DNA from 3 places in the Pseudoduganella sp. GW821-FHT12E03 genome. Region 1 is predicted to be linked to each of the others. Evidence: riboswitches for the same ligand, from Rfam matches in the RefSeq annotation. Region 1 holds a riboswitch; each other region holds the start of a gene.
The links. Region 1 has a riboswitch for glycine ahead of AC1RRC_RS03535 (D-amino acid dehydrogenase). Riboswitches for the same ligand answer to the same signal wherever they lie in the genome.

Region 1 (10,789 bases):
AAGCCGTGCCGCTGGAGCAACGGCTGGAGGGACTCCACAGCACCTACGATGTGATCCGGCGCGGGGCCGAGCGCTTTGGCGACGCCCCGGCGCTGAGCTTCCTGCCCGATGGCGATCCCGACGCCGACGCGCACACCATCACTTACCGGGAATTGCTGGCCAAGGTGACCCAGGCCGCCAACCTGTTCGGCGAATTGGGCATCGGCGCCGGCGATGTCGTGTCGTATGCGTTGCCCAATCTGCTTGAAACCCACTACACGATATGGGGCGGCGAAGCGGCCGGTATCGTCAATGCCGTCAATCCCATGCTGGAACCGGCCCAGATCGCCCATATCCTGAACGCGGTCGAAGCCCGGGTGCTGGTGACCCTGGGCCCTGCGGCCGATGAGCCATTGTGGCGCAAGATCGACGCGATACGCGCCGAGGTGCCCAGCTTGACGACCGTGCTGCTGGTCGGCGAGCCACACGACCTGGCGCCCGATTTGCCAGCCTTCGGTCCCGCGTTGGCGCGCCAGCCGGCCGGCCGCCTGCTCAGCGGGCGGTCCATCCAGCGCGGCGATATGGCTTCCTGTTTCCATACCGGCGGCACCACCGGCCTGCCCAAGGTCGCGCGCCATACCCACTTGAACGAACTGGCCAACGCCAGTTCAGCCGGCTTGATGTGCGGCTTGACGGCGCGGGACAGCCTGCTGTGCGGATTGCCGCTGTTTCACGTCAATGGCGTCATCGTCACCGGCCTGGTGCCGTTCATGAACGGCGCCCATGTGATCCTGCTGGGTGCCAACGGCTTCCGCCAGAAATCCGCGCTGGCCAACTTCTGGCGCACGGTCGAAACATTCGGGGCCAGCTTCTTTTCCGCCGTGCCGACGGTGTTCGCGGCGCTGCTGGGCGTGCCGGTCGGCGACGCCAAGGTGGGCACGCTGCGCTATGCGCTCTGTGGCGCCGCCGCGATGCCGCCCGAGATCATCCGCCGTTTCGAGGCGGGCACCGGGATCAAGATCCTCGAGGGCTATGGACTGACCGAAGGCACCTGCGTCAGCACCGTCAACCCGCGCGACGGCCAGCGCCATAACGGCTCGATCGGTCTGCGCCTGCCTTACCAGGATGTGAAGACAGCCATCGTCACCGATGGCCAATGGCTGCGCGATTGCGCCACCGATGAAATCGGCACGCTGCTGATCCGTGGCGCCAACGTGTTTCCCGGCTACCGGGACGAAGCCGCCAATCGCGGCATCTGGGCCGCCCCCGGCTGGCTCAACACGGGAGACCTGGCGCGGATCGATGGGCAAGGCTATGTCTGGCTGACCGGACGGCAAAAGGAATTGATCATACGTGGCGGCCACAACATCGAACCGGCGATGATCGAGGACGCGATGCTGCGCCATCCCGCCGTCCAGTTCGCCGCTGCGGTCGGCAAGCCCGACGCCTATGCCGGCGAGCTGCCGGTGGTGTTCGTGGTCCTCCGGGCTGGCATGGCCGCGACCGGCGACGAGCTGCTGGCCCATGCCAGGGCCGCCATCCCGGAACGGGCCGCCATCCCCGTCAACGTCTTCGTGCGCGACGCCTTGCCGGTCACGGCCGTGGGCAAGACGTTCAAGCCACGGCTGCGCTTCGAGGCCACCGAAATGGTCTTGTGTGACCTGTTGCGCGGCCTCGGTGGCGATCAGGGCACGTTTGACGTCGCCGTCACGGCCCATGAACGCCATGGCACGGTCGCCCGCATTCGCGGCCGCGCCGGCGCGGACCGGCTTGCCGACCTGGAGGCCGCTGTGCGCAAGGCGATGGCGGGTTTGTGCCTGCAATACGAACTGGAATGGACGCACTGAACACGGCGCGCGCCGCCGCAAACAATCGAACGGGGAGTGCCAGCGACATGGCAAGCAAGCAATACGATTACGACTGGCTGATCGTCGGTTCCGGCTTCGGCGGCAGCGTGTCGGCGCTGCGCCTGGCGGAGAAAGGTTACCGGGTCGGCGTGCTCGAGTGCGGCCGCCGCTTCCGCGACGAGGACTTCGCCAGCTCGACCTGGCAGCTGGGCCGCTTCTTGTGGGCGCCCATGCTGGGCCTGCGGGGCATCCTGCGGCTGACGCCGTTCAAGGATGTCCTGGTCGCCAACGGTTCCGGCGTCGGTGGCGGCAGCCTGGTCTACGCCAACACGCTGTACCGTGCCAAGCCCGAATTCTTCGCCCATGAACAGTGGCGCGGCCTGGCCAACTGGAACGCGGTGCTGCAACCGCACTACGATACCGCCGAACGCATGCTGGGGGTCAATAACGTACCGTTCGACTCCACCAACCAGCAGTTGCTGCGCCGGATCGCCCGCCATTACGGCACCCCGGACAGTTTCCGGCCGACGCCTTGCGCGGTGTACTTCGGCAATCCGGGCCAGACCGTCCCCGATCCGTATTTTGGCGGAGAAGGCCCGGCCCGCACCGGCTGTATCCGCTGCGGCGCTTGCAGCGTCGGCTGCCGCGTCGGCGCCAAGAACACGCTGGTGAAGAATTACCTGTGGTTCGCCGAAAAGCGCGGGGCCGCCATCCTGCCCGGGCACCAGGTCGTCGATGTCACGCCAGCCGGCGCGCCGGACGGCAGCGAAGGCTACGTTGTCACCACCGAACGCCCCGGCGCGTGGTGTTTCAAAGACCGCAAGACCTTCACCGCGCGCGGCGTGGTGATCGCGGCGGGCACCCTGGGCAGCAACCGCCTGCTCGCCAACCTGAAGCATGGCGGCTCGCTGCCGCGCATCAGCGACCGTCTCGGTGAACTGGTGCGCACCAACAGCGAATCCATCCTCACCGTGCGCCTGCCCAAGGACATCGGCACCTGGAACGACGTGGCAATCAGCGGCAGCATCCATGTCGACGCCGACACCCATATCGAACTGGTGACCTTGGGCCGCAAAGGGGATTTCATGTCACTACTGTACACCTGCCTGGTCGGCGACGGCACGCGCCTGACCCGGCCGCTGACCTGGCTGAGCGGCTTGCTGCGCCACCCGCTGCGCGGCCTGAAAACCCTGTGGCCGGTCGGCTGGAGCGAGCGCACCACCATGTTCCTGGTGATGCAGGCGCTGGATAACGCCATCGCGTTGCGCGCCAGTAAACGCTGGTTCGGCCGCGGCTATGCCCTGAGCACGGAACAGGACGCCGCCCGGCCCAATCCCACCTTCATCGCCGCCGGCAATGCGGCCGCCGCCTGGCTGGCCGCGCAGACCGGCGGTATCGCCCAGAGCAATATCTTCGAAGCCGCCGCCAACATTCCCACCACCGCCCACCTGCTGGGCGGCGCGGTGATCGGCGCCGATGCCGGTTGCGGCGTGATCGACGCCAGCCTGCGCGTGTTCGGCTACCGCAACCTGCTGGTCTGCGATGGCGCCGCCATGCCGGCCAATCCCGGCGTCAACCCTTCGCTGACCATCACGGCGCTGGCCGAGCATGCGATGGCACAGATTCCGGGGGCTGCGGAAAACGCCGGCGCCGCCATTGCGCCTACTGCCTGAGCAACATTGCGGTCGCCTGTACCCGGCGCCACCGGCCAACGCGACGGTGGCCGGCAAGGCGGTGCTAGCACGCCGCGTGATTCACCGTCACCACGTGGATCGCCAGTCCCCCCAGCGACGTTTCCTTGTACTTGTCGAGCATGTCGGCGCCGGTCTGGCGCATGGTCTCAATCACTTCGTCGAGGCTGACAATATGGGTGCCGTCGCCCTTCAGCGCCAGCGTCGCTGCGGTGATGGCCTTGATCGCGCCCATGCCGTTGCGCTCGATGCAGGGAATCTGCACCAGGCCGCCAATCGGGTCGCACGTCATGCCGAGATGGTGTTCGATCCCGATTTCCGCGGCGTTTTCGATTTGCTCGTTGCTGCCGCCGAGCGCCGCCGCCAATCCCGCCGCCGCCATCGCGCACGCCACGCCGACCTCGCCCTGGCAGCCGACTTCCGCGCCGGAAATCGATGCGTTGCGCTTGCACAGCATGCCGATGGCGGCCGCCGTCAGCAGGAAGATCCGTACCCCCTGCTCCGGGTCTGCCGGTTTGCATGATTCGACGTAATAGCGCAGCACCGCCGGAATAATCCCGGCCGCGCCATTGGTTGGCGCCGTCACCACCCGGCCGCCCGCGGCATTTTCCTCGTTGACCGCCATCGCGTACAGGCTGACCTGGTGCATTGCATCGTGCGGCCGCGCATGGGTAGCGTCCGGACCCGCTTCATTGACTTGCCGCCACAGCCGGGCGGCGCGGCGCTTGACGTTCAAGCCGCCTGGTAACGGGCCTTCCGTCACCAGGCCACGGGCGATACAGCCGCTCATCACTTGCCAGAGGCGATCCAGCCCGGCGTCCAGCGCGGCGTCTTCCATGCGGGCGCATTCATTGGCGCGCAACATGCGGGGAATCGATAACCCACTGTCGCGGCCATGCCGCAGCAATTGCCCCATGTTGTGGAACGGGTACGGCACCGGCACGGCGCCATCGGTTCCCTGGGCGAGCGGCGCTTCGCCGGCTTCACGAATAAAGCCGCCGCCTACTGAAAAAAAAACGCGTTCAACAAAACTGCCATCGTCCAGGGTCAGCGTAAACCGCATGCCGTTCGGGTGTTCCGGCAAGCTCTCGGTCTTGTGGAACACCAGGTTGTTACGGGCAGTAAAGCGCACGGGATAGGCGCCAAGCAGTTTTAACTGGCCATCGAGTTCAATTTGCGCCAGCAAGTCATCGACCGCATCCGGATCGACACCCGGCGGAGTCTCGCCCAGCAAGCCCAGGATCACGGCCTTGTCGGTCGCATGGCCGACACCGGTCAGCGCCAGCGAACCATACAGAGCCACTTCAATCGCCACGGCTTTGTCCAGCCGCTTGCATTCAAGTAAAAAGCGGCGCGCCGCCACCATCGGCCCGACAGTATGGGAACTCGACGGGCCAATGCCGACTTTGAAAAGGTCAAACACACTCATGTCCATCAACGGTTTCCTTCAAAAAAATTGGGTAGACAGGCCGGCGGCAGGGGAAGGCGCCACCGGCCGGAACGGGTCAGGCGCGGCCTGGCGCCAGCAGCGACACGGGACACTGCCGCTCGCGGGTGGACGCCATCATGCCGGCCACCATGTCGGCCGTGACGGCGCACAGGGTCCAGCCCAGGTGGCCGTGGCCCGTGTTGTAGAACACGCCCGGTGCGCAGCCGGGACCGACCCGGGGCAGCATGTCCGGCATCATCGGACGCAAACCGGCCCACGGCACCACGCGGTTGGTCTTGATGCCAGGGAAGCATTGCGCCACCCAGTCGGTCAGGGGACGGATGCGGTCGGCCCGGATGTCCCGGTTGAAACCGTTGAATTCCGCAGTGCCGGCCACCCGGAAACGGTCGACGCCGAGGCGGCTGGTCACCAGTTTGGTGGCGTCGTCCAGCAGGCTGACCTGCGGCGCGGCGGCCTGGCTGCCCGCGTCATCGAGGTGGACCGTGATGGAATAGCCTTTGACCGGATAAATGTTGACCCGGTCCCCCAGCATGTGGGCGAAGGTGCGGCTGGCGGTGCCGGCGCACACCACCACGCCGTCAAAGGTCTCGACCTGGCGGAAGCCCAGCTGGACCGTCGCGACTTCCACACGGCCATCCTTGCTCGACAGCGAACGCACGTCCTGGCCCAGGCGGATGCCAACACCGAGGCGCAGGCAGGCGTCCGACAGGGCCGTGGTGAACTTGTGGATGTCGCCGGTGGCATCGCTCTCCGTGTAAAAACCGCCGTAATAGTCACCCTGCAGCGCCGGTTCGATCTGGCGCATCTCGTGCGGCGTCACGGCTTGCCGCTGCAGCCCGCCTTCGGCCAGCATGCCCGACACCGCGCGCGCATGGTCAAACCCGGCGCGGTCGCGGTAGATGTGCAGGATACCCTGGCGGCGGACGTCGAAATCGATCCGCTCGGCGCGGGCCCATTCAAACAGGTGTTCGCGCGCGGCGATGGCCAGGCGCGCCGTGGTAATGGTGTTGCTGCGGTAGTACGGGATGGCCGCCATGAATTCAGCGAACCAGCTGAATTTGTGCCACGACGGCTTGGGATTGACCAGCAGCGGCGCATCATTGCGCAGCATCCATTTCACGCCTTTGACGATGGTCGACCAGTGGTTCCAGACTTCCGCGTTGGAGGCCGACAGCTGGCCGCCATTGGCGAACGAGGTTTCCATGGCGGGATAGCGGTTGCGTTCGAATACCGTGACGGCAAAACCTTGTTTTGCCAGCGCATAGGCGGTCGTGATCCCGGTGACGCCGCCACCGATAACAGCAATTGTTTTCATGATGCTCGAGACTCCAGAAGTCAAAAGAGGGTCCCTGCGCGGATACGCAAGAGACACCCCCTCTGTTCTGGACCTGAGAGATTTCGCATGCCCCTGCCGTGGCAGTTCGATGCTTGCTCCTTCGGTGCACCGGGCGACGACTTCCGGCAGCTCTTCAGAGTGTGAATGTGGTATCGGTCCTTTTGCCTGAGAGTTTCCGGGGCGGTTGCTCCTTCGGCGCTGTCCTCGCACTGGGCGGACAGTCTCTCCCGATATCACCTGGAGCGAAGCATAGTCGAAGATGTGACGATTTACCAAACATTTTTCATATGAATTTCACATTTCAGGGCGCCAAATGCCCATGCTATACTGCGCCGCTATGGCCCGTAAGTTCCTGTTCTTCATGCTGACAATCGTCGCACTCCAGTTCAGCTGGATGGCGATCAGCGTCTATTGCGGACACGAATCGGGCCGCGCCGCGCAGCACTTCGGCCACCACCAGCATACCGGGCACCCCGACGACACCGACCTGGCGAAAGATAGCTCGCCGTCGCTGGCGAAAAAACTGACGCCCCATACCGATTGTTCGTCCTGTTCCCATGCGCCGCTGGCGCCGGCGACTTTGGACACGGCGCTGGCCCATGCCCCGCTGGCCGGACAGCGGCAAACCATGCCGCTGTCCACGCCCTCCTCGGCTTACACCCCGCCACCTGAACGCCCCCAGTGGCGCGCCGCCGCTTAAGCCCGGCGGCTGTTTCACCTCTTTCAGTCGAGCCAAGCAAGCTGAGCCAAGCTGCACAAGTGGCATGCGCGACCGCGCGTGCCCCGTTGCCGCATCGCTCACGCGCTGCATAGCCTGAACGCTGCATAGCCCTCTCGCCGCCGGATTGTCTTCGACGTCCTCTTTCGGAGTGAAATCCATGCGATCCAGATTCATCATGCTGGGCGCCACGGTCCTGTTGTCAGGTCAGTGCCTGCCCCTGGCCGCCCATGCGGCCGCCCCGCAGGTACCCGATCCGGTATCCCCTGCGGCACCCAATGCCACATTCAATCTGGCGCTGATCCAGCCGACATTAACGCTGGAACAGGCCATCGCCCTTTCCCTGTCGTCCAATCCCGCCCTGCGCGCGGCCGGCGCCGGTATTGCCATTGCCGACGGCGCCCGCCAGCAGGCCGGCCTGTTGCCCAATCCCGAACTGTCCGTGCTGCGCGAAGGCGCGTCCCATGGTAACCGCACGCAAACGGTGCAACTCAGCCAGCCGCTGGAACTGGGCGGCAAACGCGCCGCCCGCATCGCGGTGGCGGAGCTGGACCGGACCCTGGCCGCCGACGAGGTGTACGTCAAGGCGGCGGAACTGCGCGCCGACGTGACGGCCGCCTACTTTGATGCGCTGGCAGCCCAGGAACGTGTCGAACTGGCGCAGGGCGCACTGGAGCTGGCGCTGAAAACCAGCCATGCGGCCAACCGGCGCGTGACCGCCGGCAAGGTGTCGCCGGTGGAAGCCACGCGGGCCAATGTGGCCACGTCCCATGCCCGGCTGGAACTGACGCAAGCCAATGCCGACCTGGCCAGCGCCCGGCGGCGCCTGGCGGCGATGTGGGGCAGTCCCTACGCGCTGCAGCAGCGCCTGGCACATCCCGAACCCGATGGGACGGCATTGCCGCCGCTGGAAATGCTGGAAGCGCGACTGGAAGCGGCGCCGCAACTGCGGCAGGCGCGCACCCGCCACGAACGGGAACAGGCGCAAGCCGGCCTCGAACGGGCGCAGCGCCTGCCGGACCTGACCGTCACGCTCGGCAACAAGAAAGACTATGACCAGGGCCGCTCGCAGGCCGTGGTCGGCGTGGCGATTCCCCTGCCCGTGTTCCACCGCAACCAGGGCAATGTGCTGTCGGCGCTGCGCCGTGCGGAACAAGCCGCGCTGCAACTCGACGTGGTGCGGTTGGAAGCCGGCCAGGCGCTGGCCGACGCCTACCTGCGCGCCGAAGTGGCGCAACAGCAGATCGACACCATCCGCACCGACATGCTGCCGGCCGCGCAAAGCGCGCTCGATGCGGCCATGACCGGGTTCGAACTCGGCAAATTCAATTTCCTCGATGTCCTCGATGCGCAGCGCACGCTGTCCCAGACCCGTGCGCAATACCTGGCCGCCCTGTCCGGGCGCTATCGGGCCATCGCCGACCTGCAACGTTACGTGACCATCAAATGAACCAATCCATCAAGCCCGTACTGGGCGTTATCGCGGCCGGCCTGGTGCTGGGCGCCACCATCCTCCTTTGGAACAAGGACGGTCCTGACCGGCATGCGCCGCAAGCGGAACACGCGGAGCATGCGGAACGTCCGGACGGCGCGCCGCATGGCCCGGCAGAAGCCGCCCAGGTCGCCATGACCGCCGAGCAAATCCGTGCGGCCGGCATCGTGCTGGCCAAGGCCGGACCGGCCGGCATCGGCACCGTGCTGCAATTTCCCGGCGAAGTGAAATTCAATGAAGACCGCACCGCCCACGTGGTGCCGCGCCTGCCGGGCGTGGCGGAATCGGTGCAGGCCGATCTCGGCCAGCACGTCAAAAAAGGCCAGGTGCTGGCCGTGATTGCCAGCCCCGAACTGGCGGAATTGCGCAGTACCCAGCTGGCGGCGCAAAAACGGCTGGCGCTGGCGCAATTGACGTATGAACGGGAAAAGAAGCTGTGGCAAGACAAGATCTCGGCCGAACAGGATTACCTGCAGGCGCGCCAGGCGTTCCACGAAGCGCAAATCCAGGCCCAAAGCACCAGCGCCAAACTCGATGCACTGGGTGCGGGCGGCAATGGCAATGGCAATGGCAATGGCAACCAGGGTGCGCTGAACCGGTATGTGCTGCGTGCGCCGTTTGACGGCGTGGTGGTGGAAAAGCATATCGCGCTCGGGGAAGCCGTGAAGGAAGACGCCAATGTCTTCCTGCTGTCCGACCTGTCCACCGTGTGGGTGGAAGTCAATGTGGCGGCGCGCGACATCGAGGCGGTGCGCACCGGCGAACCCGTCACGATCCAGTCCACCACCACCAGCTCCACCGCCACCGGCAAGATCAGCTACGTCGGCAGCCTGCTGGGGGAACAAACCCGCACCGCCAAGGCCCGGGTCGTGATCGCCAACCCGCAGATGGCGTGGCGTCCCGGCTTGTTCGTCAATGTCGCCATGGCGCAAGGCGTGCGCCAGGCGCCGGTCGCGGTGCAATCCGACGCGGTGCAGACGGTCGACGGCAAGCAAGTGGTCTTCCGTCAAACCGCGCAGGGCTTCCAGGCCAATCCGGTGCGCACCGGCGTGACCGACGGCGCCATGGTGGAAATCCTGGAAGGCTTGCCGGCCGGCGCGGCCTATGCGGCGGCGGGCAGTTTTGTGGTGAAGGCGCAGCAAGCCAAAGGCAGCGCCGGCCATGAGCACTGAGCGGGAGGTCGATCATGTTTGAACGGATCATACAACTGGCCATCGGCCACCGCTGGCTGGTGATGCTGGCCGTGCTGGGAATGGCGGCGCTCGGCGTGTACAGCTACCAGCGCTTGCCGATCGACGCGGTGCCCGACATTACCAATGTGCAGGTACAAATCAACACCACGGCCGCCGGCTATTCGCCGCTGGAAGTGGAGCAGCGCATCACCTTCCCGCTGGAAACCGTGATGGCGGGCTTGCCGAAACTGGAGCAGACCCGGTCGCTGTCGCGCTATGGCCTGTCCCAGGTGACGGTCATTTTCAAGGATGGCACCGACATCCATTTTGCGCGGCAACTGGTCAACCAGCGCCTGCAGGAAGCCAGGGATCATTTACCGGCCGGGGTCAATCCGGCCATGGGGCCGATTTCCACCGGGCTCGGTGAAATCTTCCTGTGGACCGTGGAAAGTACACCGGGCGCGAAAAAGGCCGACGGCCAGCCTTACACCCCGGCGGACTTGCGGGAAATCCAGGACTGGATCGTCAAGCCGCAATTGCGCCAGGTGGCCGGGGTCACGGAAATCAATTCGATCGGCGGCTACGCCAGGGAATACCACATCACGCCGGACCCGGCCAAGCTCAGCTCCTACCGCCTGACCTTGAAGCAGGTGGTGGCAGCGATCGAACGCAACAATGGCAATGTCGGCGCCGGCTACATCGAGCGGCGCGGTGAACAGTTCCTGGTGCGCGCGCCCGGTCAGGTGCACTCGCTGGACGATATCCGCAACACCATCCTCGACAACGTGCAGGGGGTGCCGATCCGCGTGCGCGATGTGGCGGCGGTGGAGCTTGGCAGTGAATTGCGGACCGGCGCGGCCACGGAAAACGGGCGCGAAGTGGTGCTGGGGACGGTCTTCATGCTGATTGGCGAAAACAGCCGCACCGTGGCGCAGGCGGTCGCAAAAAAAATGGTGGACGTGAACAAGACGCTGCCGGCGGGCGTCAAAGCCATCCCCGTGTATGACCGCACGGTCTTGGTGGACAAGGCCATCGCCACCGTGAAAAAGAACTTGCTGGAAGGCGCGGTCTTGGTGATCGTGGTGCTGTTCCTGTTCCTCGGCA
Region 2 (10,789 bases), on a different contig from region 1:
AGCGCGCCATGGCTTCGCGTTCTTCGACAATGTGCCGGAGCTGGACTGGAACAAGACGTATATGGACTACCTGGGCAAGGTGCTGGCCGCGCCGACCACGGAAGCCTATTACAAGGTCATGATGGAAGTGGCGCCCCTGCTGCGCGATGGCCACACCAATATTTATCCGCCCGATGCGCTGCACGACAAACTGTATGCCCGCCCGCCGCTGCTGACCACGCTGGTGGAAGGCAAGGTATTGGTGACACAGGTGCGCAGCCCGTCGCTGGCGGGCCGCATCAAGGTGGGCGACGAAATCGTGACGATCGGCGGCCAGCCCGTGAAAACCTATGCGGAGGCGAACGTACTGCGCTATGTCAGCGCCTCCACGCCGCAAGACCGCGACGTGCGCACCTACGGCTACCAGTTGCTGTCGGGGGACGCGAGAAAACCGGTGCAATTGCGCCTGCGCGGCGCCGATGGCAAGGAGCGCAACGAAACCGTGGCGCGTTCCGGGTACAGCGACGTGCAAACGCAGGCGCCGGCGGAATTGCGCCTGTTGCCGGGAAATATCGCTTACCTGCGCGTGGATACATTTGAAAATGACAGCGGCGTCAAGGCGCTGGAAGCCGCGCTGCCGCAAGTGCTGCAAGCCAGTGGCCTGGTGATTGATGTGCGCAACAATGGCGGCGGCGATGGCGACAATGGTTTCAATATCCTCAGCTACCTGGACAATAAACCGTTCGCCACGGCGCCGTCGTATGTGCGCGACGACACCGCACTGGAGCGCACCGGCGGTATCGGCCTGATCAAATGGCGCCCGGTGGAAGGCAGCAACCAGTTCCAGCGCCCGCGCGACCGTGTGTATACCGGCCCGGTGGCGGTGCTGATCGGTGCGCGCAGCTTTTCCGCCGCGGAAGATTTTGCCGTGTCCTATGAGGCTATGCAGCGCGGCCCGCTGATCGGCACCCCCACCGCCGGCAGCACCGGCCAGCAGTTGTACATGGATTTACCGGGCGGCGGCCGCGCCCGCATTTGCGTCAAACGCGACGTGCGGCCGGACGGGCGAACGTTTGTCGGCAAGGGCGTGCAGCCGGTGATCGTGGTCGAGCCGACCGTGGCGGATTTGCGCGCGGGGCGCGACGCGGCGCTGGAACGCGCCATCGAGGTGCTGGGCGCCAAACAGGTCGCGCAGCAATAAGCGACTTTCGTTGGCTCGGCGCCGCACGAACACCAGCGAGGTTGTGAATAAATCGGTCTGCCGGACATCGTAGGGCGGTAAGCCCCAGGCTTGCCGCCATTGCGTGCTGACAGGTGCTGCATGCGCTAGCGATGGCGCACACATGGCGGCTTCCGCCAATGCGGAAACCGCCCTACGAGGTTGCCGCTCCCGACCTGTTCACGACCTCGTTCGGTTCACGCGGCGGCGCCCGGCGCCGCCATGTCCTCGTCGTTGACGGCGACCTGCCCCATCGCCTGCGACAGCGCCCGGCCCACCAGCCCCTCGGTGCGGAACACGCGCACCTGGCCGTCGCGGAATTTCTGCGCCATCGCTTCGCCCGACAACGAAAACGCTTCCTGCCGGGAGTGCGTTGAAAAGATATACAGGGTTTTCCGGGGGCTGATCCAGGCCAGTTTCACCTTGCGCTGGCTGCCATCGTCCTGGTCGAACTCCAGCCAGTCGCCACGGGCCAGGCTGTCCACTTCGACCACGGCGTCATCATCCTGCGGCGGCGGCGCTGCCGCCGCCTGCGCGCGCGCAGCGGCTTGCGCCGCCAGTTCCTGGCGCCGTTCCGCCGCTTTTTGCGCCGCTTCCATCGCCAGTTCCACCTGGCGGTCCGGCGACACTTCCAGTGGCGCACGCACGATCGAAGCGTGGCATTCGGCCAGTTCGGCAAAGAATTGCAGGCGCTCGGCGTCCTGCCACTTGATGATGTCGAGCCACTTGTTCAGCGTCGACAACAGTTTTGGCAACTTTCCGATCAATTGCTTGCGTTCGTCCGGCGTAATCTTCGGTTTGACACTCCAGATCAAGTCGTCCATGGTTTGCGTCGCGTGTTTCACGGCGCCCGGCTTTTCCTCTTCCACGCTGTACGCCAGTGTCAGGACATTGATCCAGCGGTTTTCCAGGAACGCTTCCACCACCGCCACCACTTCGCCGGTACCGATGCGCAGCGCCACGGCATTTTTTGCCGACCTGGCCGCTTCCGCCATTTTTTCCTGTTTCAGCGCCGCCGCGATCGGCGCCGCCATGGCGGTGGCCTCGGCCGTTTCATCGGCCTTCAGCGACGCTTCCAGTTCGTTGACCGCTTCCGTAAATACGCTCAACTCATGGTCATGGTCGCGGCCGACACGCTCCACGCTGCGCTGCATGGCCTGGAACAAGGGATCGTCCGGACTCTTGCGCTGCTCCCAACCCATGCGCGACAGCAAGTCGATCAGGCGCCGCGCCGGGTGGCCATCCTGGAAGAAGAAATCCTTGTCAACCAATGCGGCCTTTAACACCGGGATTTGCAGGAAGCGCATCAGGTCGCGGATTTCCTGCGATATATTTTGATCACGGAACACGGTGTCAAACACCGCCGACAGCAAGTCGATGGTGCTTTCGTCGGCGCGGCTCAAAGCGCCTTGCGGCGCCTGCTGCTTGATGCTGGGCAGGTAAAACACATTGGGCGCGGCGCCCAATCCCGCCAATCCGGCCATGCCGGTCATTCCCGCGGCACCCGCGGCAGCGCCATCCGTGGCCGGCACGGCGCCGGGCAGTCCGCCCTGCGCATTGAGCAAGGCCAGCAAGCCGGAGCCGCCGGCGGGAAGCCCAGCAGGGCCGGCCATCCCGCCAGGCATGCCGCCGCCCATGCCCCCCGCCATCATGGCGGATGCCGGCACATACCCCACGGCCATTCCGGCAGCCGCGGGCGCACCCATCCCAGCCGGCGCCACGCCGGCTGCCGCCAGATCCATCCCGCCCTGCCCCGCCATCCCGACGCCGGGGACAGCAAAAAACGCCCCCGCCGGCAACCAGCCCGTGCCTGCGCCCTGCGGCACAGCCGGCGCCATACCTGTCGCCATACCTGTCGCAATACCTGTCGCGCCACCCGCCGCCACGCCGGCATCCACTCCAGCAACTCCTGCAGCGCCGGCCGCGCCAGTCGCCACCATTGCGCCGCCGAACTGCGCCGCCACACCCGGCGGCAACGCGAATCCGCCCGGCATATACGCGCGCGCCCCGCCGGCGGGCATGCCGCCGCCATTCACCAGGACTGGCGCCATCGCGCCCGCGAACGGGCCTGGCATCGCGCCGGGAATTCCACCGTGCACGCTGACCGGAACCGCACCTGGCATTCCCCCGGAAATGGCGCCCGGCGCAGTGCCCGGAATTCCCCCCTGCATGCCCGAGGCTACCGTGCCCGCCATGCCAGCCGTCGCCAAACCACCCTGCTGCACCTGCGACAGGAAGTTAAACAGCGGCTGCTTGGCCGCCGCCTGCGCCGCCTGCTGCGCCGCCGGGTTGTTGCCATCGCCCTGGAAGTTTTGCGCCGGCCCTTGCGCCCACGATCCCGCCTTCAGGTTGGCGATATCCGGCAAATCCGGGATCAGCAACGCCGGATCGGCGCCCGGTTCCTGTGCCCCACCAAAGAACTGGCGCAATTGCTGGGCCAGCTCCGCCTGCTGCTTGCGCTGACGCGCCGGACTGGCGCTGCTGGCGTCATGCGAATCGGCCTTGCGGGTCTTATAACTGTCCACCGAACCAGGCTGGGCCGCCTTGCGCTGCAAGGTGTCGTTCAATTCTTCGAGCATGGGCGACAACTGCAGGAACAAGTCCGGTTTCAGCAGCGCCAGCAACAACTCTTCCGCCTCTTCATCGGGATTGAACGCCAGCCATGCCTGCTGCATTGCCCCCAGCATCACTTCCGGACGGAACGGGTTCTGGTTGATGCGTAAAATGTCACGGTCCAGCAAGAACGCCAGCCGCACATTCAGGGTGGCCAGTGCATCGGCATACTGCACTTCGAACGCTTTAGCCACCGCGCCCATCGCCACCTTGGTATCCATTTCTTCCATGGACACCAGCGACAGCGATTGCGCAACCTGCTTCGGCCTGGCCTTCTGGCCCGGCGCCAGTTCCGCGATTTCGTGGCGTAGCGCTTTTTCCAGTTCTTTCTTGACCAGGCTGAGATAGCCGTAATGGCCGCTGCGCAGCAGGTTGCCGGCGCGCAAGCGCGCCTGCAACACGCGTATGTCGGCCTCGAGATCGCCATCGATCAAAGCCGACGCGACGCGCGTCGTAAAGTCCAGGAATTGTTCGCTGACGTGCCGGTGGACGATGTCGATCAGGTTTTCCAGCAACGCATGCCGCGGCGTCACCGCTTTCTTGGGCACGGCAGGATTTGTCTGATCTGATTGCATGGTCTAACCTGATTTGGTGGGAACGGCGGATTGCCACACCCATATTCTTGCACACTATTGCCACAAGGCAATAGCTACAAGTCAATAATCGGTAGTTTTTTTGCCGGACTGTCTCAACCTGAAGGGATTAAATCATGCAACCCAAGGTAAAAACCAGACAAGATTATCAGGGCAGCCAGGAGACGCCGCAGCAAGGTGGCGGCATCAGCCGGCAGTCAGGAACTAAAGGATCGGTATCGGTTTCGCCGCAGGATCACCAGGGCGCCCGGCGCGAAGATGTGCGGGCCGAGGAAAGCCGCCGCGCCAACCGGATCAGCGCCCGCAGTACGCACCGCAACGGGGCCAGGGGGCGCTGACCGGAAAGTTAACCGGAAAGACATGGGCGGCCCGGCCGCCCGGTTCAGATATTCGTCACGCGGCGCCCTTTGGGCGGCGCAAAATCCATGACTTTATTCACCATCTTGACTTCGGCAGCCTGCCTGGCCGTCAAGTGCAAGTCCGAATAATTATGGATTTGCCATTGCTCGTCCAACAATTCCACGTGATTCCGGAGGATTTCCTCGGTCCGCGCATCGTCGGCCTGCAAGCCCTCGACGATAATGCGCAGCGCTTCCGGCCTGGCGCCGGACGGCGCGCTGGCGTGCGACTTATGCACCATGAAACGCGCGGTGCTGCTGGCATAGCGCTTTTGCCCCGCCAAAAACACGATCACGGCAATCGAAGCGACCGCGCCCGCGTTATAGAAATGAAAACGGATCGGCAGCTTGCTCAGGTAGTTGTACAGGCAGATACCGTCGCTGACATAGCCGCCATTCGATTGCAGCAACACGTGCGCGTCGGTCACCATGTCTTCCGTCATATCGGCGACCGCATCGAACATGCGGTGCACCATATCGCTGTTGACGTCGCCGGACAGCGTGAACCACGCGTGCCCGTCAAATTTTTCATGCTGGTCCATGGTTGGCCTCGTTGTTTTAATTACGACAATTTTAGCAAAGGAGCGGCCCCCTCCCGCGCACTGAATTCATTCGTGCGCATGAGTAATCGGCGGCCCCGCCAGGGCCTGCAAGATTGACATGAGTGACCATCTGGCATATAGTCGACAGTCTTGATCGGGAGAGCGCAGCAGCCCGCTGCCGCCGAAGGGGCACTACCCAAAAACTCTCAGGCAAAAGGACCGGTCAGGGGCCAGCGGCGCACGGCGCAGCCGGTTAAACTCTGGAGAGCGGCCGTTCGTTCTGAAACGGCCCACCGAAGGGGCGTGCAAACCATCCGTTTGCTATCTCTCAGGTACCAAGGACAGAGGGGTTCGAAGTACGGCATTGCCGTGCCTTATAACTCCTTTTGATCATTGGACCAAACATGACCTTGAAGTCGACTCCCCTCAATAACGCCCACCGCGCACTTGGCGCCCGCATGGTCGATTTCGGCGGCTGGGACATGCCCGTCAACTACGGCTCGCAAATCGAAGAACACCACGCGGTGCGCACCGACGTCGGCATGTTCGACGTGGCCCACATGTGCGTGGTCGACATCAAGGGCGCCAATGTGCGCGGCTTCCTGCGCGGCCTGCTGGCCAACAACGTCGACAAGCTGCAGGTATCGGGCAAGGCCCTGTACTCGTGCATGCTCAATCCTGAAGGCACCGTGATCGACGACTTGATCGTCTACTTCATCAACGAAGAATGGTTCCGCCTCGTGGTCAACGCCGGCACCGCCGCCAAGGACGTGGCCTGGATGCAAGCGCACAACGACCAGACCGGCGCCGGCCTGACGATCACCCAGCGCCGCGATGGCGACACGGCTGAAGGCGCACCGATGGCCTTGATCGCCGTGCAGGGCCCGAACGCCCGCGCCAAGGTATGGGAAGTGATTCCCGGCTCGCAAGCCGCCACGGGCGAAATGAAGCCATTCAACGTCGCCTTCGTGCAAGACACGCCGTTCGGCGAGGCGATGGTGGCACGCACCGGCTACACCGGCGAAGACGGCTTTGAAATCGGCGTCGCGGCAAGCAAAGCCGAAGCGCTGTGGAACGCCCTGGTGGCCGCGGGCGTGAAGCCGGCAGGCCTGGGCGCGCGCGACACGCTGCGCCTGGAAGCCGGCATGAACCTGTACGGCCAGGATATGGACGAATCCGTGAACCCGCTGGACGCAGGCCTGGCCTGGACCATCGACCTGGTGTCCGAGCGCGACTTCGTCGGCAAGGCCGCCCTGCAAGCCAAAGGCCAGAACGCCCAATTCGTCGGCCTGATCCTGCGTGAAAAAGGCGGCGTGCTGCGCGCGCACCAGAAAATCGTCGCCGCCAATGGCGACACCGGCGAAATCACGTCCGGCACGTTCTCCCCAACCATGCAGCAAGCGATCGCCCTGGCGCGCGTGCCGATGGGCGTGAATGTCGGCGACACCGTGCACGTGGAAATCCGCGACAAGAAGCTGGCCGCCACGGTAGTCAAGCTGCCTTTCGTCCGTAACGGTAAAATCCTCGCTGCCTGACACGGGTCAGCACCTCAAACACGAACAACAACCCTATTGGAGCCAATATGAGCAACATTCCTGCAGACCTGAAGTACACCGCATCCCACGAGTGGGTACGTGCTGAAGCGGACGGCACCCTGACCGTCGGCATCACCGAATTCGCGCAGGACGCGCTGGGCGACATCGTGTTCGTCGAACTGCCGAAAGTCGGCAACACCTACACCGCCGGCGACGACGCCGCCGTGGTGGAATCCGTGAAAGCCGCTTCCGACATCTACGCACCAGTGTCCGGCGAAGTCATCGCCGTCAACGACGCGGTAGTGGATTCGCCTGAATCGATCAACGCGGACGCCTACGCCAACTGGCTGTTCAAGATCAAGCCATCCGACGCCGCCGCCATCGACGGCTTGCTGGACGCTGCCGCTTACGGCAAGACCACCGAAGGTTAATACCATGGCGCCCGCCTGACCGCGGGCGCCATTTTTTTGCGGTCCCCGTTCAGCAGGCTTTACAAAGCCGCCGAAACGCCTCGAACCGCATGCACCGCCCCGGCGGCCCTGCGGTTTTGTAAAGCCCGCCCAACGTATTTATCTCATCTGCCCCCGCTATCATGACCCGTACCAGCCTGACCCAACTCGAAGCCCGCGATGCATTCATCGCCCGCCACATTGGCCCGGACGCCGCCGAGCAGCAGCAAATGCTCGACGTGCTGGGCTACGCCTCGCGCGCCGCGCTGATCGATGCCATCGTGCCGCCATCGATCCGCAACAAGAACACCCTGCCACTGGGCCAGTTCACCGACTCGCTGCCTGAAACCGAAGCGCTGGCGAAACTCAAAGCCATCGCCGGCCAGAACAAGGTATTGAAGTCCCTGATCGGCCAGGGTTACTACAACACCCACACCCCGGGCGTTATCCTGCGCAACATCTTCGAAAACCCGGCCTGGTACACCGCCTACACCCCGTATCAGCCGGAAATCTCGCAAGGCCGCCTGGAAGCCATCCTGAACTTCCAGCAAGTGGTGACCGACCTGACCGGCATGAGCATCGCCAACTCGTCGATGCTGGACGAAGGCACCGCCGCCGCCGAAGCCATGACCCTGATCCAGCGCGTGGGCAAGTCGAAGTCGAACGTGTTCTACGTCGCCAACGACGTGCTGCCGCAAACCCTGGAAGTGGTGCAGACCCGCGCCACCCCGCTGGGCATCGAAGTGCGCACCTTTGATCCGTCGGAACTGGCCGGTGTCACTGGCGCCTTCGGCGTGCTGCTGCAATACCCTGGCGTGAACGGCGTGGTGCGCGACTACCGCGCCGCCGTGGAAACCGTCAAAGCCGCCGGCGCGATGGTGGTGGTGGCCGCCGACCTGCTGGCCCTGACCATGCTGACGCCACCGGGCGAATGGGGCGCCGACGTGGTCGTCGGTAACTCGCAGCGCTTCGGCGTACCGCTGGGCTTTGGCGGCCCGCACGCCGGCTACCTGGCGACCCGCGACGAATACAAGCGTTCGATGCCAGGCCGCCTGGTCGGCGTGACCATCGACCAGCAAGGCAACAAGGCTTACCGCCTGGCCCTGCAAACCCGCGAGCAGCACATCCGCCGCGAAAAAGCCACGTCGAACATCTGCACCGCGCAAGTGCTGCTGGCCGTCATCGCGTCGATGTACGCGGTCTACCACGGCCCTGCCGGCCTGCTGCAAATCGCCAAGCGCGTGCACCGCTTCACCGGCATCCTGGCGTCCAACCTGAAAGCCCTGGGCTACAGCCTGTCGAACGATTCGTACTTCGACACGATCACCGTCAAGACCACCAATGCCGACGCGCTGCACGCGGCCGCTGTCGCCAACGGCGTCAACCTGCGCAAGATCGACGCGCACCACGTCGGCGTGTCGCTGGACGAAACCACCACCCGTGACGACATCGCCACGCTGTGGACCATCTTTGCCGCCGGCATCAATTCTTCGGCGACCGCGCCGGACTTCGACACCGTGGAAGCGTCCATCGAGCGTGGTTTCAACGAAGCGCTGGGCCGCTCGTCCGCTTACCTGACGCACCCGATCTTCAACCGCTACCACTCCGAAACGGAAATGCTGCGCTACCTGCGCAGCCTGGCCGACAAGGATCTCGCCTTGGACCGCACCATGATCCCGCTGGGTTCGTGCACCATGAAGCTGAACGCCACCAGCGAAATGATCCCGGTGACCTGGCCTGAATTCTCGACCATCCACCCGTTCGCGCCAAACGACCAGACCGTCGGCTACCGCGAAATGATCGGCCAGCTGGAAGACATGCTGTGCGCCGTGACCGGCTACGCCGCCGTCTCACTGCAGCCGAACGCCGGTTCGCAGGGCGAATACGCCGGCCTGCTGGTGATCCAGAAGTACCACCAGTCGCGTGGCGAAGGCCACCGCAATATCTGCCTGATCCCATCGTCGGCGCACGGCACCAACCCGGCTTCCGCCCAGATGGTCGGCATGCAGGTGGTGGTGACCGCCTGCGACGAGCGCGGCAACGTGGACCTGGCCGACCTGAAAGCCAAGGCGGAACAGCACAGCAAGAACCTGGCGTGCGTGATGGTGACCTACCCTTCGACCCACGGCGTGTTCGAGGACGGCATCACTGAACTGTGCGACATCATCCACTCGCACGGCGGCCAGGTGTACGTGGACGGCGCCAACATGAATGCACTGGTCGGCGTGGCCGGTCCGGGCGCGTTCGGCGGCGACGTGTCGCACCTGAACCTGCACAAGACCTTCTGCATCCCGCACGGCGGTGGCGGTCCGGGCGTGGGCCCGATCGGCGTCGGCGCGCACCTGGCGAAATTCCTGCCGAACCAGCGTTCCAACGGCTACGTGCGCAGCGAAGACGGCATCGGTTCGATTTCCGCCGCGCCGTTCGGTTCCGCGTCGATCCTGCCGATTTCGTGGATGTACATCGCGATGATGGGCGCCGAAGGCCTGACCGCCGCGACCGAAACCGCGATCCTGAACGCGAACTACATCGCCCGCCGCCTGGCGCCGCACTTCCCTGTGCTGTACTCGGGCCACGACGGCCTGGTGGCACACGAGTGCATCCTGGACCTGCGTCCGTTGACCGATGCCACCGGCATCTCCAACGAAGACGTGGCCAAGCGCCTGATGGACTTCGGCTTCCACGCGCCGACCATGAGCTTCCCGGTACCGGGCACCTTGATGATCGAGCCGACCGAATCCGAAGCCAAGGGTGAACTGGACCGCTTCATCGATGCGATGATCGCGATCCGCGCTGAAATCGCCAAGGTGGAAAGCGGCGAATTCGACAAGGCCAGCAACCCGCTGAAGTTCGCCCCGCACACGGCCGAAGTGGTGGTGTCGGACAACTGGGACCGCAAGTACAGCCGCGAAGTGGCAGCCTATCCGCTGCCGTCGCTGCGCCGTAACAAGTACTGGCCAACCGTGGGCCGCGCCGACAACGTGTACGGCGACCGTAACCTGTTCTGCAGCTGCGCGCCGATCAGCGATTACGAGTAAGAAGGCAACAACTTCCCGTAGGGCGGTTTCCGCGCAGCGGAAGCCGCCATGCATGCGTCAACGCGGCGCATGCATGGCGGCTCGCAAGCGAACCGCCCTACGCATTTCACGCCGTGGTCACAAGGTGACGATGGCAGGCCTCAAGCTGCGGTCCCCAACTCCGCGGCGTCCTCATCACCCTCCCACACCGCCACCTGCGCAATCTCTTCGCAGTTGCCAACCGCACCGTCGCTCCCGATCCGCATCCACATCAATGCACCGCCCGGCGTGACACCAACCGCATGCACCCCGCCGGTTTCACGATCCACACACAGGCTGGCCGCCACCAGCGATCCCGCCACCGCGTGCGGCTTCCCCCACGATGATCCCATCGCGCGCGACACCAGCCACAGCCCGCCGGAACCATCCGAATACGCGATGTGC
Region 3 (10,789 bases), on a different contig from region 1:
CATCCCGAACAGGACCGTGAAACGACTTTGCGCCGATGATAGTGCTGCAACCAGTGTGAAAGTAGGTTATCGTCAGGCTAGTTATATAGAAAAACCCCGTCAGTTCATTCTGGCGGGGTTTTTTGCTTTTCCACGTCCCGTCTTTACCTGGTTTTACACCTCTCCCGCATCGCAAATGCTGTGTTTTGCCCGAAAATGGCCAGGCACACAAAGGAGAAAACATGGCCAATCGTAAAATGCTCATTATCGTGATGCTGGCTGCTGCCCGGACCGGCGACGCGGCACCCACGATGGGCGATCCCGTCTCCTTTAATGCGCAAGAGACGGCACGCCTGGTCACCACACTCAATGGCGAGCGTGGCAAGCATGGCCTCGACAGTGATCATGGCTACTCTGTCGAGAGCCAGCATCCCGGTGAGCGGGGCATGGCCATCAGCCGCATGAACCATACCTATAAAGGCGTGCGCCTGTTTGCCTCGGAATCCGTCGTGGTCAGCGACGGGAACGGTAATCTCGTCAGCGAATCCATCGCCGACCGCCGTGCGGCGCTGAGTGGCAAGCGCATGAACGTTACCCCCAGACTCCAGCAGAGAGAGGCGCTCAATGCCGCGTTGCGCACGATCGGCGCGTACAGTGCGCAGGTCGAGGTGCCCAGCGCGGAGCTGATCATTTACCCGCTCATCAAGACCGTCCGCCTAGCGGGTACGGAGAACAAACCTGAGAGCGAACTCAATGCGCTCGACGTGGTGGACGTGGTCGATGGCTACAAGCTGGCCTACCTGGTGCAAACGCGCCTGGCCAACGGCGACCAGCCGCGATATCACAACACCATCGTCAGCGCGGAAGACGGCAGCGTGCTGCGGCAATGGAATATGCTGCAGACCGTGGCCGGCACCGGCAACAGCCAGTACAGCGGCACCGTCGCCATCAACACCACCTTGAGCGGCGCCACGTACCGCCTGCTGGACAGCAGCCGCGGCGCGCGTGGCGCCTTTGGCGGCATGGCCATCACCAATGCCAACCACACCACCAGCGCCGGCAGCATGTACACCAGCACCAGTAACACTTGGGGAGACGGCAAGCAATACATTGCTGGTGGCAGCACCACCAACGCCAATGGCCAGACCGCGGCAGTGAATGCCTTGTGGGGCTTGATGAACACGTATGACATGCACAAGAACGTCTTGGGCTGGCAGTCACTGGATGGTAACAATACGGCGACGTACATCGCCGCCCACGTCAACACCGCCTATGACAATGCCTACTACTCCGGTAACTGTAAATGCATGTACATCGGCGATGGTGGCACGTATTTCAACAATCTGGGCGCCATCGACGTGATTGGCCATGAAATGGGCCATGGCATCACGGCCGCCACCTCCAACCTGCTCTATACCGGTGAATCCGGCGGCCTGAACGAGTCGGCATCCGATATCGCCGGCGAAGCCGTGGAAGCCTATGCGCGCGCTGGCGGCAAGGGGGCCGTGCTGCCGTCGCCCGGCATCAACGACTGGATGGTGGGCAAGGAGATTTCAAAAAGTGGCCAGCCGCTGCGCTGGATGTACAAGCCGAGCAAAGATGGCAAGAGCCCGGACGCGTGGAGTACGACGCTGAAAAGCCTCGATGTGCACTACAGCAGTGGCCCGAACAACCGCATGTTCTACTTCCTGGCCAGGGGTTCCAATGCCAGCACCACCAGCGAATACTATTCGAAGTACCTGACCAAAGCCCCGCTGGCGATGACGGGCATTGGCCTGGACAAGGCTTACCGCATCTGGTTCCGGGCACTGACCACCAAATTCACCTCGTCGACCAATTACGCCGATGCGCGCGCCAAGGTGCTGGCGGCGGCGCAAGAACTGTATGGCGCCAGCAGCGCTGAAGCGAAGGCGGTGCAGCGGGCGTATGCAGCCATCAATGTTGGGACCGACATTGCTGAGTAATTTCAAAAGCCAGCCCACTCAATGCCGGGCCGGCTTTTGCACAGGTCAGTTCGCGCGGCTGATATTCATGCGCTGCGTATGGGTCCAGTTATGGTCCGACGCGCTGACCGCCGACGCATAGGTGCGCCAGGTTTGTCCTTCGCCTGGCCACGGGTTCATGATGTATACGTAATTGACGCCGTTATATGTTTCATAGCCGCGTCCCACCATGATGTGGCCGCCGCCACCGGTCCAGCCGTAGCGGATCACGAACGGCCGGTTGGCGTTGATGTCCGAAACCACGGTGTTCCACGACAGGTAATTATTGATCGCGGTGTTTGGCACGCTCCAATTGGCCAGGATGTTTTGCACGCTGCCGGATGAACCATACATGGAGTTCGGTTGGTTGGCGTTGCTGTTCCAGTTAAACGTGCTGTTGCCGCAAGCGTAGTTCAAGCCATACGCCCAGTTCACGATCTGGCACTGGCTTGGGTAATTGGCCCAGTAATAGCTGAGAATTGCCTTGCTCGATGCGGACCAGCACCACTGGCTGTGTTCCTGCGTGGTCAGCGGCACGGACAAGGTGCGCCATTGCGCCATGGCCATCGGCATGGCCAGCGCCATGGCGGCGCCGATTGCGAGATGCTTCAATTTCATGGGTCTCTCCAGATTCAGATATGAGGATCAGCGGAACGCATCCAGGTTGGCTTTGACGGCTGCGCGCAGCGGCTGCAGCACTTCGGACGCTTCCATCAGTGACGTGTCGCCCTGACCCGTTTTCATTGCGCGCGCCTGCAGCAGCAGCGATTCGCGTGCCGAATGCAGTGGCGCATAACGGGTACGGCCTTCACCGGAGACTTCCAGGAAGTCGGCGCGCGCCTGGTAAATGCGGACGAAACGCAGGTTGTTGCGCGCCGCATTGCCATGATGGGCCGTCAACGCATCGACATCTTTTGCCAGGATGGCGGCGCCATACGAAACGGTTTCATAGCGGCCGTTGACCTGCTCCACGGTCGCCAGGCCGACCGGCTTGCCGCGCACGGAGACGATGAAGCGCCACTGCCCGGTAGGCTTGGCCATGGCCTGCAAATCCGCGCGGCCCGCGACGATGTCTTTGGCTTCCACGGAATGGACAGGAAAGCCGTAGCCGATCACAGCATCCTTCAAGTCCTGCATGTCGCCGATTTCGAGCGGGAAATCAACCGGGGCGACACCGGGCCGGGTGCGCAGCTGGTACGCGGCAAATTGCGCGAAGTCGCGCTGTGCCGCCGCTTGCGCCGATGCGCCGTCTTTGGCGGCAATCGCCGTGGCGTTTTGCGCCATGGCGGGTATGCCGGACAGGCCCAGGATCGTGAACAAGGCCAATGGCGCCAGCAATGCACGCCGGGTGGAACGTTGGTGCTGCATGGATGCTTCTCCTTTTCAGGGTGTACGAGGCCCGCACCGCAAAATGTGGCGCAAAACGCGGCGCAAAACGCGGCGCAAACGCGGTCGATGCGGTCAAGGCACGGACTTTCGTCACAAGATGGATTGAGAACTGCGCGCACAGGACGTACGCACAGCGGTTGCCCCCTCTGTTCCGGACCTGAGAGATTCACGGGCGGTAGCGCCGCTTGCTCCTTCGGTGCGCCATGGCCATGCGGCCGGGCGGCTCTTCAGAGTTCTGATCAGCATAGCCGGTTCATGGGCCTGAGAGTTTCCGGGGCGGTTGCTCCTTCGGCGCCGGCTATGGTGGACCGGTCTCTCCCGACTATGCTGCAACCGGTGTTGCACCGGTTACTTAATTCAGCATAGCCCAGTCAGAACGAATGATTCAACACCGCACAAGTGCTGCGTTGTTTCCGTATCGCGCTACAAAAAAACATGGATACGTTCGACAAAAAATTTCAAATTGAGACAAGTGCACACTTTTCGTCGTAATTCCCGATTTTTTTGTCATGGCCTGTGGTGCTTCGGTAAGGTGGCGGTCACGAGGTAGCCGTCGCTACCCAAATCTATAACGGAGAAACCATGGCAATTCGCAAGACCCTGATTGCAGCAGCAATTGTGTCGATCGCAGGTTCCGCATTCGCCGCGCCCATGATGGGCACCCCGGCATCGTTTTCCCAGCAAGACAAGGCTCGCCTGGTCAGCACGCTGAATGGTGAGCGCAGCAAACATGGCCTGGATGCCGACCATGGTTTCGCCATCGCTTCCCAGCACCCGGGCGAACGTGGCCACGCCATCAGCCGCCTGAACCACACCTACAAGGGTGTGCGCGTGTTTGAATCCGAATCCGTGGTGGTCTCCGATGCGGGCGGCAACATCGTCAGCGAATCGATTGCCGAGCGCCGCAAAGACCTGAGCGCCAAGCGCATCAACACCAAGCCGTCCATGAGCGGCCAGGACGCCATCAAGGTCGCGCTGGGCAAAGTGGGTTCCCACAATGTACAGATCGACCCGCCAAGCGCGGAACTGATCATTTTCCCTGTGATGAAAACCGTGCGTGTCGCCGGCGCCGCCAACAAGGCCGAAGCGGACCTGAACGCGACCGACGTGCAAGACGTGGTGGACAGCTACAAGCTGGCGTACCTGGTGCAGACCCGCCAGGCCAATGGCAACAAGCCGGTCTTCCACAACACCATCGTGGACGCGGCCAATGGCGCTGTGCTCGACCAGTGGAACATGCATCAAACCGTGATCGGCACCGGCCACAGCCAGTACAACGGCCAGGTGCCGATCAACACCACCTATGACGGCGCCAACTACAAGATGATCGATGGTTCGCGCGGCACCGGCGGCACCTTCGGCGCCATGGCCATCACCAACGCCAACCACACCACCAGCGCCGGCAGCGTGTACACCAACGCCACCAATATCTGGGGCGATGGCCAGCAATACATCGCCGGCGGCAGCACCACCAACGCCAACGGCCAGACCGCCGCGGTGAACGCACTGTGGGGCTTGATGAACACCTACGACATGCACAAGAACGTGCTGGGCTGGCAATCGCTGGACGGTAACAATACCGCCACCTATATCGCGGCCCACGTCAACACCGCGTATGACAATGCGTACTACAGCGACGGTTGCAAGTGCATGTACATCGGCGACGGCGGTTCGTACTTCAACAACCTGGGTTCGATCGACGTGATCGGCCATGAAATGGGCCACGGCATCACCGCCGCCACGTCCAACCTGGCCTACCGCGGCGAATCGGGCGGCCTGAATGAATCGGCATCGGACATCGCTGGCGAAGCCGTGGAAGCCTATGCCCGCGCCGGCGGCACCGGCGCATCGCTGCCATCGCCTGGCGCCAACGACTGGATGACCGGCAAGGAAATTTCGAAGGATGGCAATCCGCTGCGCTGGATGTACAAACCTTCGAAAGACGGCGCATCGAAAGATGCATGGAGTTCGTCGCTGAAACGCCTGGACGTGCACTACAGCAGCGGCCCGAACAACCGCATGTTCTACTTCCTGGCCAAGGGTTCCAGCGCCACCACGTCCAGCGACTACTACTCGCCGTACCTGACCCAGTCGCCGAAAAACATGACCGGCATCGGCCTGGACAAGGCATACCGCATCTGGTTCAAGGCGCTGACCACCAAGTTTACGTCGTCGACCAACTATGCCGATGCCCGCACCAAAGTGCTGGCCGCCGCGACGGAACTGTATGGTGCCAACAGCGCGGAAGCGAAAGCCGTGCAGCGTGCCTACGCCGCCATCAACGTCGGTACCGACGTCGCTGAATAAGCCGTAGCAGCAAATAAAAACCCTCCGCAGGCTTGCGCTTGCGGAGGGTTTTTTATTGAGTTTTATAAATGGGCGCCGGGCCTTCAGGCCGGGCATCCTCATCCAGGTGCCTAGAAGCGGTACGACACCTTCACCACGCCGTAATCCACGCCGCTGTTGGGTTTCTTGATGCCGCCGTTGGAATAGTGCTGCATCTTCAGCGCCACTTCCCAGTTTTTGTTGAACACATAGCCGACGCCGATATGGTCGCCGAACTGGAAAGTGGTCGACAGCCGGTCGTCATTATTGTCGTATTTTTTGGACAGCAGGTGCATGCCGATACCGGCTTCCGCAAATAATCCCAGGCCGTCGTCACGCTGGAAGCGGAATACCGGCGTCAGGCCGACGTCCACCAGGTTCTGGTGCGCGCCCGGAATATTGCGCGCCCGCGTGCCCCGCCATGCGCCGAAGCTGGCATCCCAGTAGGCCGTGACATGGGTGCCGTTGGACTGGAACCAGCGCGTGTTCCAGTCGGAGGTGACGCCTGCGCGCACCATGCGGACCTTTGATCCGCTGCCAAATTCCGTGTAAGCCGTGTCGATATCGGGTGCCGCCTGGGCGGATTGCATGGCCAGCATGGCGCTTGCAACCGCGATAAGTTTGAATGTGTGCATAGGCTCTTTCATAGTCGATGCCATATCTCGAGTTATATAGCATTCCCTCATTGTAGCGACATTCACAAAAACGATCCGGTGGCGCTAAGATGCTGACCAGATACTGATATGTGGATGCCCGGCCCGAAGGCCCGGCACCCATTGTTCTCAACTTGTTTGGAGATCCTAATGCAAATCACTTTCCTCGGCATCGGTTTGATGGGGGATCCCATGGTGCGCCGCCTGCTCAACGCCGGTTACGCCGTCACGGTCTGGAACCGTACGGCCAGCAAAGCCGAGCCGCTCGCTGAATTCGGCGCCATGCCCGTCGCTGACCTGGGCGACGCCGTCTCGTCGGCCGATATCGTGATTTCCATGCTGGAGGCGGGGCCGGTGGTCGGCCTCGTGATCGATGCGGCGCTGCCGTCGCTGAAGGCCAACGCGCTGTGGATCGACATGAGTTCCACGCGCCAGTCGGAAGCGCAGGCGTTCCACCGCAGCCTCACCGCGGCGGGGTGCCGCTTTATCGATGCGCCCGTGTCGGGCGGCGTCGGTGGCGCCCAGGCGGGAACGCTGGCCATCATGGCCGGTGGCGGCGAAGACGATTACGCGCAAGCGCAGCCGGTGTTTTCCGCCATGGGCCGCTCCACCCGCGTGGGGCCGGCCGGCGCCGGACAGGTATCGAAACTGTGCAACCAGCTGATCGTGGGCGGCACCATCAATATCGTGGCCGAAGCGCTGTTGCTGGCGCAGGCGGCAGGGGCCGATCCGGCCGCCGTGCGCGATGCGATCCGTGGCGGCTTTGCGGAAAGCCGCGTGCTGGAAGTGCATGGCCAGCGCATGCTGGAGCGTAATTTCATGCCGGGCGGGCAGGTCAAGACGCAGTTGAAGGACCAGTACAATATCCTGGCAGCGGCAGCCGACGCGGGGGTGGAGTTGCCGGTGACGGACCTGGTGACGCAGCGTTATGAGTCGATCGAGAAGGTGTTCCCGCATGCGGACCATTCGGCGGCGCTGCTGGCGCTGGAACAATTGAATACGGGCCACCGCGTGGGCAGCGGCCCGGACCAGTTGCCGTAATTACTGGTTTTTCGGTAGCGACGCTTCCACCAGCTTGACCCAGAAACTCGCCCCGATCGGCAGCAACTGGTCATTGAAGTCATAGCTGCCGTTGTGCAGCACGCATGGCCCCAGCCCGTGGCCACCGTCGCGGTGGTCGCCGTCGCCGTTGCCAATGAAGATATAGCAGCCCGGCTTTTCTTGCAGGAAGAACGCGAAATCTTCCGCGCCCATGGTCGGCTCGACCTTGTCGTTGACACGGTCTTCGCCCACCAGCGACTTCATGACTTCCACCGCGAACCGGGTTTCCTTCGCGTGGTTGACCAGTGGCGGGTAATTGCGGCGGAACGTGAAATCGACTTCCGCGCCAAAGCCGGCGGCAATGCCTTCGGCCAGCGCGCGCATGCGGCTTTCAATCAGATCCAGCACTTGGGTGGTGAAGGTGCGCACCGTGCCCACCAGCTTGGCGTCGTCGGGGATGACATTGGTGGCGCTGCCGGCGTGGATTTGCGTGATCGACAACACCGCCGTATCCAGCGGGCTCTTATTGCGGGTGATGATGGTTTGCCATGCTTGCGCAATTTGCACGGCCACCATGACGGGATCGATCCCGTTGTGCGGCTGCGCCGCATGGGCGCCTTTACCCCGCACCGTCACATGGAACTCGTTACTGGACGCCATCATCGGGCCTTCCGTCACGCTCAGGGTGCCGGTGGCTTCGCCCGGCCAGTTGTGCATGCCGTAAATCGCATCCATCGGGCAGCGTTCAAACAAGCCATCGCTGATCATCGCGCGGGCGCCGGCGCCGCCTTCTTCGGCCGGCTGGAACACCAGGTACACGGTGCCGTCGAAATCGCGGTGCCGGGACAGATAATGCGCGGCGCCCAGCAGCATGGCCGTGTGGCCGTCATGGCCGCAGGCGTGCATCTTGCCCGGGTGGCGCGAAGCGTGGGGGAAGGTGTTGATTTCCTGCATGGGCAGCGCATCCATATCGGCGCGCAGGCCGATCGCGCGGCCCGACGTGCCGCTCTTGATGATGCCGACCACGCCGGTGGTGCCCATGCCGCGGATGACGGGGATGCCCCATTCCGCCAGCTTGTCGGCCACCACGTCGGAAGTGCGCTGCTCTTCATAGCAAAGTTCGGGGTGCGCGTGGATATCGCGCCGGATTTGTTGCAGTTCGGATTGAAATGCAATGATAGGTTCTACAAGTTTCATACCTGGTCTCCACCATGCCAGTTGCTATCCTTGCATTGTAGCCTCGCCGGGCGCGGAAGGGCAGTCTGAGAGCGCGCTGAAAATGGTTTACGATGGCGGTTTCATCGATGTATTTCCAGGGAATTCCATGACCACCACCCATGTTCGTGCGGCCTGCCCGCACGATTGTCCCGATACTTGCGCGCTGATCGTTACCGTCGAAAACGGCGTCGCAACCGAAGTGAAAGGCGATCCCGATCACCCCACCACCGCCGGTGTGCTGTGCACCAAGGTCGCCCGCTATGCGGAACGCACGTATCACCCGGACCGGCTGCTGACGCCATTGCGCCGCATTGGCAAAAAAGGCGAAGGCAAGTTCGAGCGCATCAGCTGGGATGAGGCGCTCGACACCATCGCGGCCAAACTGAAGCCGATCGCCGCGCGCGACCCCGAAGCCATCCTGCCGTACAGCTACGCCGGCACCATGGGCCTGGTACAGGGCGAATCGATGGCGCAGCGCTTCTTCCACCAGCTGGGCGCCTCGCTGCTGGACCGCACCATTTGCGCGATGGCGGGCGCCACCGGCTACCGCTATACGGTGGGCGCATCGATCGGCACCGACATGGAGCAATTCCAGGATGCCAAACTGATCATCATCTGGGGCGGCAACCCGATCGCCTCGAACCTGCATTTCTGGACCCGCGCGCAAGCGGCCAAACGCAACGGCGCCAAGCTGATCGCGATTGACCCTTACCGCTCGCTGACGGCCGAGAAATGCCACCAGCACATCGCGCCGCTGCCCGGCACCGATGCGGCGCTGGCGCTGGGCCTGATGCATGTGCTGATCGCGGAAGATTTGCTCGACCACGAGTACATTGCCGGCTACACCATCGGTTACGAAGAGTTGAAGCAGCGCGTGACGGAATGGACGCCCCAACGCACGGCGGAAACCTGTGGCATTACGGAAGACGAGGTGGTACAGCTGGCGCGCCTGTATGGCGGCATGGCCAAAGCCGGCGAACCGGTCGCCATCCGCATGAATTACGGCGTGCAGCGCGTCAAAGGCGGCGGCATGGCGGTGCGGAATATCGCGTGCCTGCCGGCGCTGGTGGGCGCGTGGCGCCATCCGGCCGGCGGCGTGCAATTGTCGTCGTCCGGTTCCTTCCCGACCAACAAGGCCAAGCTGCAGCGCCCGGATTTGCTGGCCGGCCGCACGCCGCGCACGATCAACATGTCCACCATCGGCGATGATCTGTTAAAACCGTCATCACCGGAATTCGGGCCCCAGGTGGAAGCCGTCATTGTCTACAACTCGAACCCGGTGGCGGTGGCGCCCGAGTCGGCCAAAGTGGCGCAGGGCTTCGCCCGCGAAGACCTGTTCACCGTGGTGCTGGAACACTTCCAGACCGATACCGCCGATTACGCTGACATCGTGCTGCCCGCCACCACGCAGCTGGAACACGTCGATACGCACACGTCGTATGGCCACTTGTACATGATGGCCAATAACGCGGCCATCGCACCGATGGGCGAAGCCAAAGCCAACACGGAAATCTTCCGCCTGCTGGCCGAGCGTATGGGCATGGATGACCCGTGCTTCAAGGAGTCCGACGACGCCCTGGCGGCGCAGGCGTTCAATCAGCAAGACGTGCGCGCCATCCACTTCGACTGGGAATCGCTGAAGCGCGATGGCTGGCAAAAGCTGAACATGCCAGCCGCGCCGTTTGCCAACGGCGGCTTCCTGACGCCATCGGGCAAATGCGAGTTTTATTCCGCCGCGATGCTGGCCGACGGCCTCGATCCGTTGCCGGCGTACATCGCGCCCTATGAATCGGTGGCCAGCAATCCGGAACTGGCAAAACGCTATCCGCTTGCCATGATTTCACCACCGGCGCGCAACTTCCTGAACTCCACCTTTGTCAATGTGTCCAGCCTGCGCGCCACCGAGGGCGAGCCGCATCTGGACATTCATCCAACAGATGCATCCGCACGCGGTATCGGACACGGTGACATGGTGCGGATATACAACGATCGGGGCAGTTTCACGTGCAAGGCCCGGGTGACGGACAAAGCCCGTGCCGGCCTAGTGGTGGGGCTGTCGATCTGGTGGAAAAAGCTGGCCGGAGATGGCAAGAACGCCAATGAAGTCACCAGCCAGCGCCTTACGGATATGGGCCGTGCGCCGACTTTTTACGATACACTGGTTCAGGTAGAGAAATGCACCTGAAGGTGAAGAATGCGCGA

Region 2: it holds a riboswitch for glycine, as region 1 does, so the genes downstream of both, gcvT (glycine cleavage system aminomethyltransferase GcvT) here and AC1RRC_RS03535 (D-amino acid dehydrogenase) in region 1, are expected to answer to the same signal.
Region 3: it holds a riboswitch for glycine, as region 1 does, so the genes downstream of both, AC1RRC_RS16050 (hypothetical protein) here and AC1RRC_RS03535 (D-amino acid dehydrogenase) in region 1, are expected to answer to the same signal.

Annotation. Positions count from the first base shown of each region.
Region 1 is NZ_JBXAQJ010000001.1:906,023-916,811, forward strand. Features, by position in the region: gene AC1RRC_RS03520 (acyl-CoA synthetase) at 1-1,826, shown strand, start outside; gene AC1RRC_RS03525 (GMC oxidoreductase) at 1,874-3,499, shown strand; gene AC1RRC_RS03530 (L-serine ammonia-lyase) at 3,564-4,952, opposite strand; gene AC1RRC_RS03535 (D-amino acid dehydrogenase) at 5,023-6,282, opposite strand; glycine riboswitch at 6,341-6,444, opposite strand; glycine riboswitch at 6,447-6,543, opposite strand; gene AC1RRC_RS03540 (hypothetical protein) at 6,641-7,003, shown strand; gene AC1RRC_RS03545 (TolC family protein) at 7,182-8,471, shown strand; gene AC1RRC_RS03550 (efflux RND transporter periplasmic adaptor subunit) at 8,468-9,685, shown strand; gene AC1RRC_RS03555 (CusA/CzcA family heavy metal efflux RND transporter) at 9,700-10,789, shown strand, end outside.
Region 2 is NZ_JBXAQJ010000002.1:624,860-635,648, reverse strand. Features, by position in the region: gene AC1RRC_RS06545 (S41 family peptidase) at 1-1,180, shown strand, start outside; gene AC1RRC_RS06540 (DUF1631 family protein) at 1,396-4,386, opposite strand; gene AC1RRC_RS06535 (hypothetical protein) at 4,521-4,742, shown strand; gene AC1RRC_RS06530 (ATP-dependent Clp protease proteolytic subunit) at 4,787-5,344, opposite strand; glycine riboswitch at 5,490-5,576, shown strand; glycine riboswitch at 5,595-5,699, shown strand; gene gcvT (glycine cleavage system aminomethyltransferase GcvT) at 5,749-6,879, shown strand; gene gcvH (glycine cleavage system protein GcvH) at 6,927-7,310, shown strand; gene gcvP (aminomethyl-transferring glycine dehydrogenase) at 7,472-10,366, shown strand; gene AC1RRC_RS06510 (hypothetical protein) at 10,507-10,789, opposite strand, start outside.
Region 3 is NZ_JBXAQJ010000005.1:562,538-573,326, reverse strand. Features, by position in the region: rRNA gene rrf (5S ribosomal RNA) at 1-78, shown strand, start outside; gene AC1RRC_RS16060 (M4 family metallopeptidase) at 222-1,943, shown strand; gene AC1RRC_RS16055 (C39 family peptidase) at 1,989-2,579, opposite strand; gene AC1RRC_RS16050 (hypothetical protein) at 2,607-3,329, opposite strand; glycine riboswitch at 3,590-3,681, opposite strand; gene AC1RRC_RS16045 (M4 family metallopeptidase) at 3,933-5,657, shown strand; gene AC1RRC_RS16040 (acyloxyacyl hydrolase) at 5,768-6,310, opposite strand; gene AC1RRC_RS16035 (NAD(P)-dependent oxidoreductase) at 6,479-7,369, shown strand; gene AC1RRC_RS16030 (M20 aminoacylase family protein) at 7,370-8,566, opposite strand; gene AC1RRC_RS16025 (molybdopterin-containing oxidoreductase family protein) at 8,694-10,772, shown strand; gene AC1RRC_RS16020 (aminopeptidase) at 10,782-10,789, shown strand, end outside.